2 regions of the Roseovarius sp. B-10 genome follow, and region 2 is predicted to be linked to the other one. Evidence: riboswitches for the same ligand, from Rfam matches in the RefSeq annotation. Region 2 holds a riboswitch; the other holds the start of a gene.
What was found. Region 2 has a riboswitch for cobalamin ahead of AC13D8_RS01845 (hypothetical protein). Riboswitches for the same ligand answer to the same signal wherever they lie in the genome.

Region 1 (5,120 bases), on a different contig from region 2:
ACGCAACTGGCTGCGCTCGACGCGGGCGACAGCGATCTGGCGGCCCGCCGCGCAGACCGGGACGCCGCCGCACAGCGCTATGACCACGAGGCAACGGCACTGAGCCACGCCCGCCGCGAGGCGGCCGCTCGACTTGACGCCGCCGTGATGGCCGAGCTTGCACCGCTCAGGATGGAACGCGCCATTTTCACGACCGAAATCGCCCCTGCCGATCCCGGTCCCTCGGGCCACGACGCCGTGAGCTTTACCGTGGCGACCAATCCCGGCGCGCCTTCCGGACCACTAAGCCGGATCGCCTCGGGGGGCGAGTTGAGCCGTTTTCTGCTTGCGCTCAAGCTTTGCCTGTCCGCCCCTGATGCGGGGCTGACCATGATCTTCGACGAAATCGACCGCGGCGTGGGCGGCGCCACGGCGGACGCGGTCGGGCGGCGTCTGGAACGGTTGGCGACAGACGGGCAGGTACTGGTTGTCACCCATTCGCCGCAGGTTGCGGCACGCGGGGCGCATCACTGGCGGGTAGAGAAACGGGTGGAGGACGAGATGACACTCTCGACCGTGCGCACCCTCGACGGGGCCAACCGCGTGGACGAAATCGCTCGTATGCTCTCGGGCGAGCATGTCACCCAAGAGGCCCGCGCCGCCGCCGAGGCGCTGATGGCGGGTTAAGTGACCAGGTCGTGAAGTAACGGTACTTTCCGCGTAATCCGGAAGGCGCCCGGAACTGGCGGATGACGCTTAGTGCGTCCAGACCTGCCGCCGCTTGGTCGAGAAGTTCTCTGCATAGCCGCCGGGGCGGATGTTGGGCTTGCGCTTGTGCGGATCCTGCACCACCGCGTCGATGCCGTGTTCCCGGGCGTACTGAAGCGCCGCCTCTTTCGTGTCAAAACGCAGCCGCACCTGCGCCTGCGTGTCGGCATTCGAGGTCCACCCCATCAGCGGGTCAATCTCCCGCGCAGACTCGGACACGAATTCCAGCATCCATTTCTGCGTGTTGGCCACGCCCGATTGCGTGGCGGTCCGGGCGGGTTTGTAGATGCGTGCGCGCATGGGCGTCTCCGATCTGATGTCTTAGATGTTATCCCAGATTGCGGGGCCTTGGGCAAGGGACCGTTCGCCGCGCTCAGGCCGCGGCGCCATCGGTGAATTGCAGCCGCGCCAGCCGTGCATAAAGCCCGTTTTCCGCGACGAGACTGTCATGCGTTCCCTGCGCCACGATCCGGCCCTGGTCCATCACCACGATGCGGTCCGCCTTCTTCACCGTCGCAAGGCGGTGCGCCACGATGATCGTGGTGCGCGTCTGCGCCATCGCCTCGACGGCGGTCTGCACCGCGCGCTCGCTCTCGGCGTCGAGCGCGCTCGTAGCCTCATCCAGCAACAGAACGGGCGCGTCGCGCAGGATCGCGCGGGCGATGGCGATGCGCTGTTTCTGCCCACCCGACAGCATCACGCCACGCTCGCCCAGATAGGTGTCGTAGCCCTGCGGCAGACGCGCGATGAAATCATCTGCGTGGGCGGCGCGGGCGGCCGCCTCGATCTCGGCATTGCTGGCCTCGGGCCGGCCGAAACGGATGTTCTCGCGCGCCGAGGCGGCAAAGATCGCTGGCTCCTGCGGCACAAGCGCCAGCGCCTGGCGGTACTCGTGCCTCGCCATCTCTGCGAGCGCCACGCCATCGAGCGTGATGCGCCCCTCCTCCGGGTCGTAGAACCGCAGGATCAACTGGATCACGCTGGTTTTGCCCGCTCCCGACGGGCCGACCAGCGCCACCGTCTCGCCGGGCTTGATCGACAGGCTGAAATCGTCGAGCGCCGGGGTCTCGGGCCGCGCCGGATAGGCAAAGCGCACGCCCTCGAACGCGATCGCGCCGCGCACCGGCTGCGGCACGGGCACCGGTGCCGCAGGGTCCCGGACCGGGTCGTCTGCGTGCAGCAGATCTACCAGCCGCTCGGTCGCCCCGGCCGCGCGCTGCAACTCGCCCCAGATTTCCGACAGCGCCGCCACCGCGCCCGCCACCATCACCGCGTAGATCACGAACTGCACGAGGCTACCGGCGCTCATCTCACCGGCCCGCACGTCCCGCGCACCGATCCACAACACGCCGACAATGCCGGTGAAGACGAGGAAGATCACGATCACGGTCATCAGCGCGCGGGTATTCACGCGGCGGCGCGCGACCTCGAAACTACGTTCGGTCACATCGCCGAACCGCGCCCGGCTCTCGCGCTCATGGGTGAATGCCTGCACCGTCTGCACCGACAAAAGAGCCTCGGAGGCGTTGCCGGAACTGTTGGCGATCCAGTCCTGGTTCTCGCGGCTGAGTACGCGCATCTTCCGACCCAGAAACAGGATCGGCACGACCACCAGCGGCACGATCAACAGCACGAGACCCGTCAGCTTGGCCGAGGTCAGCAGCATCAGTACCATGCCGCCCGAGAACAGCAGCAGATTGCGTAACGCGATGGACACGGACGAGCCGATGACAGACAGGATGAGTGTGGTGTCGGTGGTGATCCGGCTCAGAACCTCGCCGGTCATCACCCGCTCGTAAAAGGCCGGGCTCATTCCGATCACCCGGTTGAACACCGCCTTGCGGATATCGGCCACCACCCGCTCGCCCAGCCGCGACACCAGCAGGTAGCGCAGCCCGGTGCCCAGCGCCAGCAACGCCGCAATAACGAGCGCCGCGCCGAAATATTGATCAAGCAGCGCGCCATCCTCGCCGCCGAAATTGTCCACCACCCGGCGCACCGCCATCGGCAGCATCAGCGCCACTGCGGCGGTTAGCACCAACGCCGAGACGGCAGCGGCCAGCAGCTTGCGGTAGGGACGCAGGAACGGCCACAGCTCGGCCAGCGCGCGTACGCGCTTTGATTTCTCGCGATCCAGCAGATCGGCGCCGTTCTCGGCCTTGCGCACCATTCCCGACTACTCCCTCTCGTTCGCACCGGTTCTTGGCGAGTGCGGCGCGCGGGGTCAAGTGCCCCGAATGGTCGCAGGGGCTCACGGCAGGGGCGAAACGCCGATGACCAACGGGTGAAGCGCGAGCAGCCCGACAAACGCCGCAAGACCCAGCCCCAGCCGGGCAACACCGCCACGGACCGAGGCCGGGCGCGGCGGCCACACCGGCACGGCGCGCCGCGCCGCGTCTAGCCGCTCCCACTCGGGCCCGAGTGCCTGCTTGCGGCGGCGGTCCACGATGCGCTGCCCCAGCATCGCGAACCCCGCGAAAAGACCGAAGAGCGCCACATGTGCCAGATCGCCATTGGGCACCATATGCCCGCCCGCCCACAGCGCCAGCGCCACCAGCAGCGGATGGCGCGCGTAGCGCAGGATGCCGGGGCGCGCGGCATCGAACCCGGCTCCCGCACGACCGCCAAAGGAAAACGGGTTGGGCCGCCGGATGGCCAGCGCCGCCAGCACGCAGGCTGCGAGCATCGCGAGCAACGTCACATGCTTCTGCCACGCCGCCCAACCCCAGAGCGGCACATGGGGCGCGCGCCCCGCCGCCATCAACACCCAGTAAAGCACCCCCAGCGACAGCGCCGAGTAGCCCAACGCAAACCCCCGCTGACCGAATCGCGCCACCAGGGCCGATTTCACGCGCGGCCGCAGCGGCAGCGTATGGCTGAGGAAAAACACCGCCAGCGCCACCACATACTCGGCCCAGCCCATGACCCGCACCCTTTCGAAATCCACTTGGCGGCGCAGGGATACCGCGCGCGTGCGACGCGCGGCAAGCGCGATTTACACTTGCGCGAATCTGACTTCAGGCGTAACGCGGGGCTGCTTCGGTCCGGGAAAATACCCCGGTAATAGGGAATACGGTGCGATCCGATCATCGGATCAAATCCGTGACTGCCCCCGCAACTGTAAGCGGTGAGCGAGGCCGGAAAAATGCCACTGCACCCGAGCGGGGTGTGGGAAGGTTCGGCCAAGCGATGACCCGCAAGTCAGGAGACCTGCCGAAGTGATCACCCTATCCGGGCGCGGGGCGCGCCGTGGATAACGGACCTTTTCCGTAGTGGTGGCACTTTCACCGTCTGCGGAGAGGCATGTCCTTTTCCAACGACCGACCCGATGGACAACACTATGCCGACAACCGGTATTGGGGGACATGACATGAGATATCTCGTAACCTGCGCGCTCTGCGCTCTCGCCACAGCCCCGGCCCTCGCACAGGAGGGCTTCGATCTCGACACGATCACCGTGATCGCCAACCAGACCCAGACCGCGCTCGAGCGCAGCGGCTCCACCGTCGAGGTGTTGCCCGCCGAGGAGGTGCGTGACGCGCCCACGGCCAGATTGGGCGATTTCCTGACCTTCCAGCCGGGCATCTCCGCCTCGGCCAACGGCCCACTCGGCACCACCTCGACCGTGCGCATTCGCGGCCTCGGCGGGGCCTACGTGCCGGTGCTCATCGACGGTATCGACGTGACCGACCCCGCCTCGAGCGGCGGCGGCTTCGATTTCGGCGGGCTGACCAATGCGGGGCTCGGCCGGATCGAGGTGCTCAAGGGCTCGCAATCTGCGCGCTTCGGGCTCAACGCCGTGGGCGGCGTCATCAATATCCAGAGCCTACGCCCCACCGAGGACGGCGTCCACGGCTTTGCCGAAGTCGAGGCCGGAAGCTACGATTTCCGCCGGGGCGTTCTCGGCCTCACCGCGCGCACCGACCGCACCGATCTTGCCTTCAGCTTCAGCCGAACAGAGACCGACGGCTTTTCCGCCTCCGCTGCGGGCTCCGAGCCGGACGGCTCCGAGGCGCGCCGGGCCAATCTCTACCTGCGCCACCAGTTCACGGACACGTTCGCCGCCGGGCTTAGCGCGCTCCACATCGACAGCGACGCCGAGTTTGACGAGTTCGGAGGCGACGGAACCGCACCGTTTGACGAGTTCAACACCAGCGAGGCTCACGGCGCGCGTGCCTTTGCCGAGCTCGCCACCGGGGCCTTCGACCACGAATTGGCACTGAGCTATTTCGAGAGCGACCGCACCTCCTTCTCCAACGGTTTCGCCACGCCATTCGAAGGCGAGCGCCAGCGCATCGACTACCGCGGCAGCTATGATTCTGGCGGCATCTGGTCGGTCAATTTCGGGGCGGACTACACCGAGGAAGAAGACC
Region 2 (5,120 bases):
CGCCACCAGCGCCAGCGTCAGCGCGGGGTCGGGGCCGACCGCGAGCCACACAGCCACCGTCAGCGCCGCCACGGCCATGACCGCGGGAACGAACCACAACGTGATCCGGTCCACCATGCCCTGAATCGGCAGCTTGGCCCCCTGCGCCTCTTCGACCATGCGGATGATCTGCGCCAGCGTGGTATCGGCCCCCACCCGCGTGGCGCGCAGCATGAGGCTGCCCGCGCCGTTGACCGTGCCGCCGGTCACTGCGTCGCCGGGGTCCTTGGCCACCGGGACCGGCTCGCCGGTGATCATGCTCTCATCGACATGGGCGCTGCCCTCGGTCACCTCGCCATCCACGGGGATACGCTCGCCGGGACGCACGAGCACGATATCGCCGGGCACGATGGCGTCGATCTCTACCTCTTCGGCCGTGCCGTCGCGCATCACCCGCGCAGTGCGTGCCTGCAGACCCATCAACCGCTCGATCGCCGCGCCGGTCCGGCCCTTGGCGCGTGCCTCCAGCCAGCGGCCCAGCAGGATCAGCACCACGATCACCGCCGCCGCTTCGAAATAGACGGCGCGCACCGCCTCGGGCAGGACGCCGGGTAGGAAGGTCGCCACCACTGAGTAGCCATAGGCGGCCCCGGTCCCGAGCGCCACGAGACTGTTCATGTCCGGCGCGCCGCGCAGGAGCGCCGGGATGCCCGTGCGGTAGAAGCCGCGGCCCGGTCCGGCCAGCACCAGCGTGGTGAGCACGAATTGCAGAATCCAGCTTGCCTGCATCCCCACCGTGTCGGCGATCAGCATGTGCAGCGCGGGGATGGCGTGGCCTCCCATTTCCAGCACGAAGACCGGCAACGCCAGCACCGCCGCCAGACCCGTGCGTCGCGCCATTTTGCGCGCCTCATCTGTCTTGCGCGCTGCCGCGTTGCGCGATTCGCCGCCCTGCGCGAGCGTGGCCGGATAGCCCGCTTCGCCGGCGGCTACGGCAAGATCGCGTGCCGTGACGGCACCCTCGGCATGGATCACCCGCGCGCTTTCGGTGGCGAGGTTCACCCGCACGTCGAGCACGCCCGGCAGGTCGGCGAGCGCCGCCTCGACCCGGCCCACGCAGGATGCGCAGGACATCTTGTCCACCGAGAGCACCGTCTCGGCCTTGCGCAGGGGGTATCCCGCGCGGTCGAGCGCCGCCGCGATGTTGCGTAGCGGGACCGAGTCCGAGGTGTCAATTCGCGCCGAGGCATCCGCGAGGTTGACGTCGGCGCGCGTTACGCCCTCGACCGCGGAAAGCGCCTCCTCGGCACGCCGCACGCAGCCCGCGCAGGTCAGCCCGTTGAGGAAAATCCTGATTTGCCGTGTCCCGGTCATCCCGGCTCTCCGTTTTTCCAAGTGTCTGACCGTGACATAGAGATTCCCGCTACTGGAAGGTCAAGGGCCGTGCCGCTTTTCGATCCGCGATCTTCGCCTTTGCGCTTGCGGGCGCGGGGCTCGGTGTTAGCCTGCCTGCATCATGGTGCCGCCCCTCGGGGCGGAGAATTGGGAAGCCGGTGCGACTCCGGCGCTGCCCCCGCAACGGTAAGGGAGGGCGACGAGGCGTTACGCCACTGGGCCGAAGACAGCCCGGGAAGGTGCCTCGCGCATGGGCCGACAGCCCGCCACCCAAGCCCGGAAACCAGCCATGATCCACGTCGAATCGCGGTGGGCGATGCGGGCGTTTGTGCGTGCCCGCGCGCCATCGCCCCGCCCACTGCCCCATCCGGCCCGGGGTGCGGTCGGGGAGAACGAAGCATGACGGATTTCGACCGAATCATCGACGCCCTCGAGGAAAGCCCGGCTGAGGGTGCGCAAGCGATGGCAGCCGCGCGGCTGGGTTTTCTGGAATGGGTGTTCGCCACGCCCGGTCCGCTCACCGCGCGGATGGCGCGCGATGCGCTCGATACGCAGGCTGCCCGTGACGCGCAAAGTCCGGCGGCGCGCGCCTTCGTTGGCTGTGTCCGCGAGGCCGGTACGCCTGCCCGAGCCTGCTATGCAGGCCGCCGCGCCGCGCGGGCAAAGCGTGCACGATGGCTCAACTGACATCTCGGGGCAGGGCGGCAGAAAAGAAAAACGGCGACACCAGGGAGGAGGAGGGTGCCGCCGTTCTCTTTCGCGTCGGGCCTCAGGGAGGAGGAGGAGACCGTCAGCTATCTTTCAGGATCGTTTTCGCGACCCTGTCGTTCGGTCCCGGGCTCTTGGGAGGAGGAGAGAGAGCCCGCGACCGTCACGGATGCGCCAGGGAGGAGGAGAGGCGCACCCGTATTCCGTTCAGCGCCGTGCGCCGTAGACCGAGTCGCGCGCGACCCGGCGAATTTCGCTGCGATGCAGGCCAAGGTCGGCCAGATCGCGGTTGCTCAGCTCGGAAAGCTCGCGCACTGTGCGGCGGTAGGCGATAAAGGCTGCGGCACGCTGCGCTGCGGCGCGAACGGTGTTGCGAAGCTCGCCCCACGCCGTGCCTGCTGTGCCATATTGCGTTACGATCGACCGTGCCATGTTCTTTCCCTTGCGATCTTCTTCGCTTTAGCTGTTCGAAGCCACTCTGTTTGGCCCCGGTTGATGCAAAGATAGCCTCTTTCTGCGCATGCACAATACCAGCTTGAACATTTCTGCCATGCAGAAAACGCATGGCAGAAAGTGACCTAACGTCAGGCAAACGCATAGCTTTTCATCGCTAACTGATGCCATTCTGCGCATCCTTCGAAGATTGCGCATCGCGGCGATGCGGCATGCGCGCCATGTTCGCGGCGAAAATATCTGGATCGGGCGGCCGCACATGGTAGCAAGGGGCATGACACCAAACGACCTCGTTCTCACCCCCACCGGGCTACGCTTTGGCGGGCGGCGTTATCCCTGCACGATCGGGCGCGGCGGCATATCGGGTGCCAAGCGCGAGGGCGATGGTGCGACGCCTGCCGGCATCCATCGCATTGTCGGGATGCTCTACCGTCCCGACCGCATGGCGCGGCCCGCCAACTGGGCGCTGCCGATCAGGCCCGGCGATCTGTGGTCCGACGATCCCGACCACGAGGATTACAACCTCATGGTACGCGCGCCCTATCCGCACAGTCATGAGGTCTTGCGCCGCGCCGATCCGCTCTATGACCTCGTGATCGTGACCGACTGGAACTGGCCCCGCGCCGCGCGCGGGCGTGGGTCGTGCATCTTTGTGCATCGCTGGCGCAGGCCGGGCTATCCGACGGCGGGCTGCATCGCGCTGCGACCCGATCACCTGAGCCGAATCGCGGCGGGCATCTGCCACGGGACGCGGCTGATCGTGCGGTAGAAGGGGCCGGAACAGTCCCCGGTTCCCTGGGCGTGCCGTCGCGCTTGCGCTCTGTTCCCGAAACACCCAAGTATCACAGAAGCTGATTGGAGGTTTCCCATGCGCGGCGTGTCCCTTGCCCTTTCGCTTGTTCTTGTTGCTTCCCCGGTGCTGGCCGATGACTTGGCTGTGACCAGTCGGGTGAGCGCCGCGACCGTCTATCCAGAGGGTGCGACCGTCACCCGCGAGGCGGCGTTTTCGGCGCCCGCCGGGGAGCATGAGCTGATCCTCACGGACCTGCCGCGCGACACGCCGCTGGCGTCGGTACGGGTGGCGCTGGACGGCGCGCGGCTGGGTGGTGTGCGCACACGCGAGGACTACGTGCCACCACGGCAGGCCGAGGACGACGCGGAGGTGCAGGCCGCGCGGGCCGAGGTCGAGCGTCTGGAGGAGGCGCTGCGTGCTGGCCGTGCCGAGGTGGCCGATATCCGGCTGGAGGCCGATGCGGCCCGGGCGCGGCTGCGCTTTCTCGACGGCATCGGCAAGGCCGAGGGGCTGGCGGCGCAGGAGCCGGCCACGCTGGGCGATCTGGTGGCGATGATCGGGCGCGAGACGCTGGAGGCACGCCGCGCCGAGACCGCTGCCGAGCGCCGTGCCGATGCTGCCGAGCGCGCGCTCAAGGACCTGGTGGAGAAGCTGTCGCGCGCGCGGCAGGCGCTGGAGGCGCTGGTGCCCGAGACCGGGCCGCGCGCCCTGCTCGCCGTCGCCATCCGCGCCGACGCGGCCACCGAGGGGCAGCTCACCGTCAGCTACACGGTGCCGCAGGCGGGCTGGCAGCCGCTCTACGATCTGCATCTTGCGCGTGACGAGGGCCGGGTGCGGATCGAGCGCGGGGCCTTCGTGCGGCAGGAGACCGGCGAGAACTGGCGCGACATCGCGCTCACCCTCTCGACCCGCCGTCCGGCGCAGCAGGGCGCACCGGGCGAGATCCACCCGTGGATCCCGCGGCTCGGCGATCCCGACGAGATCCGCCCGATGCCACGGGTGAAGGGCGACGGCGCGCTGATGGAGATGGCCGCGCCCGCCGCTGCGGCCCCCGAGGCCGACATGGCGCGGCCCGAGTTCGACGGGCTGTCGGTGCGCTACGCCTATCCCGCGCCGGTGAGCGTCGCCACCGGGGCAGACCGGGTGCGGCTCATGCTCTCGCCCATCGAGGCCGACGCAGAGATCAGGGCGCGGGCGGTGCCACTGGTGGACGAGACCGCCTTCCTCATGGCACGGGTGACCAATTCGGATGAGGACGTGATCCTGCCCACGTCCGAGGCACGCTTCTATCTCGACGGGCGCTATGTCGGGCAGCGCTGGCTGCCCTTTGCCGCGGCGGGCGCGGAGATGGCGCTCTCGTTCGGGCCGATCGAGGGGCTGACGCTGAAGCGCGTCGTCAAGACGCGCTCGGAGGGCGATCGCGGCCTCATCAATCGTGCCAGTGAGCGCCGCGAGACGGTGGAGATCACCGTCGAGAACCTCACCGGCGAGAGCTGGCCGGTCACCGTGCTCGACCGTGTGCCGGTGTCCGAGCAGGACGACCTGCGCATCACGTGGAATGCGCGGCCCGATCCCGACGAGACCGACGTCGAGGACAAGCGGGGCATCCTCGCCTGGCGGTTCGACCTGGAGGCGGGTGCGCAGCGCACCATCACCCTCGATACGCAAATGAGCTGGCCCGAGGGCAAGGTGCTGCGCTGAAGTGCAGGCGGGTTAGCCGCTACAGCGCTTCTCCGCCTCTTCGACGGCGGCGGTGTAGCCCAGAAGCGAAAAGGTGTCCTTGGTCTGGGTG

Region 1: linked by a shared signal. The riboswitch ahead of AC13D8_RS18755 (TonB-dependent receptor plug domain-containing protein) and the one ahead of AC13D8_RS01845 (hypothetical protein) in region 2 are both predicted to bind cobalamin.

What each region holds. Positions count from the first base shown of each region.
Region 1 covers NZ_JBSXOE010000042.1:218,292-223,411, forward strand. The annotation lists gene recN (DNA repair protein RecN) at 1-666, shown strand, start outside; gene AC13D8_RS18740 (ETC complex I subunit) at 736-1,047, opposite strand; gene AC13D8_RS18745 (ABC transporter transmembrane domain-containing protein) at 1,121-2,917, opposite strand; gene AC13D8_RS18750 (NnrU family protein) at 2,999-3,670, opposite strand; cobalamin riboswitch at 3,771-3,979, shown strand; gene AC13D8_RS18755 (TonB-dependent receptor plug domain-containing protein) at 4,118-5,120, shown strand, end outside.
Region 2 covers NZ_JBSXOE010000016.1:75,609-80,728, forward strand. The annotation lists gene AC13D8_RS01840 (heavy metal translocating P-type ATPase) at 1-1,353, opposite strand, end outside; cobalamin riboswitch at 1,480-1,680, shown strand; gene AC13D8_RS01845 (hypothetical protein) at 1,774-2,061, shown strand; gene AC13D8_RS01850 (DUF1127 domain-containing protein) at 2,290-2,514, opposite strand; gene AC13D8_RS01855 (L,D-transpeptidase family protein) at 2,810-3,304, shown strand; gene AC13D8_RS01860 (DUF4139 domain-containing protein) at 3,404-5,029, shown strand; gene AC13D8_RS01865 (invasion associated locus B family protein) at 5,042-5,120, opposite strand, start outside.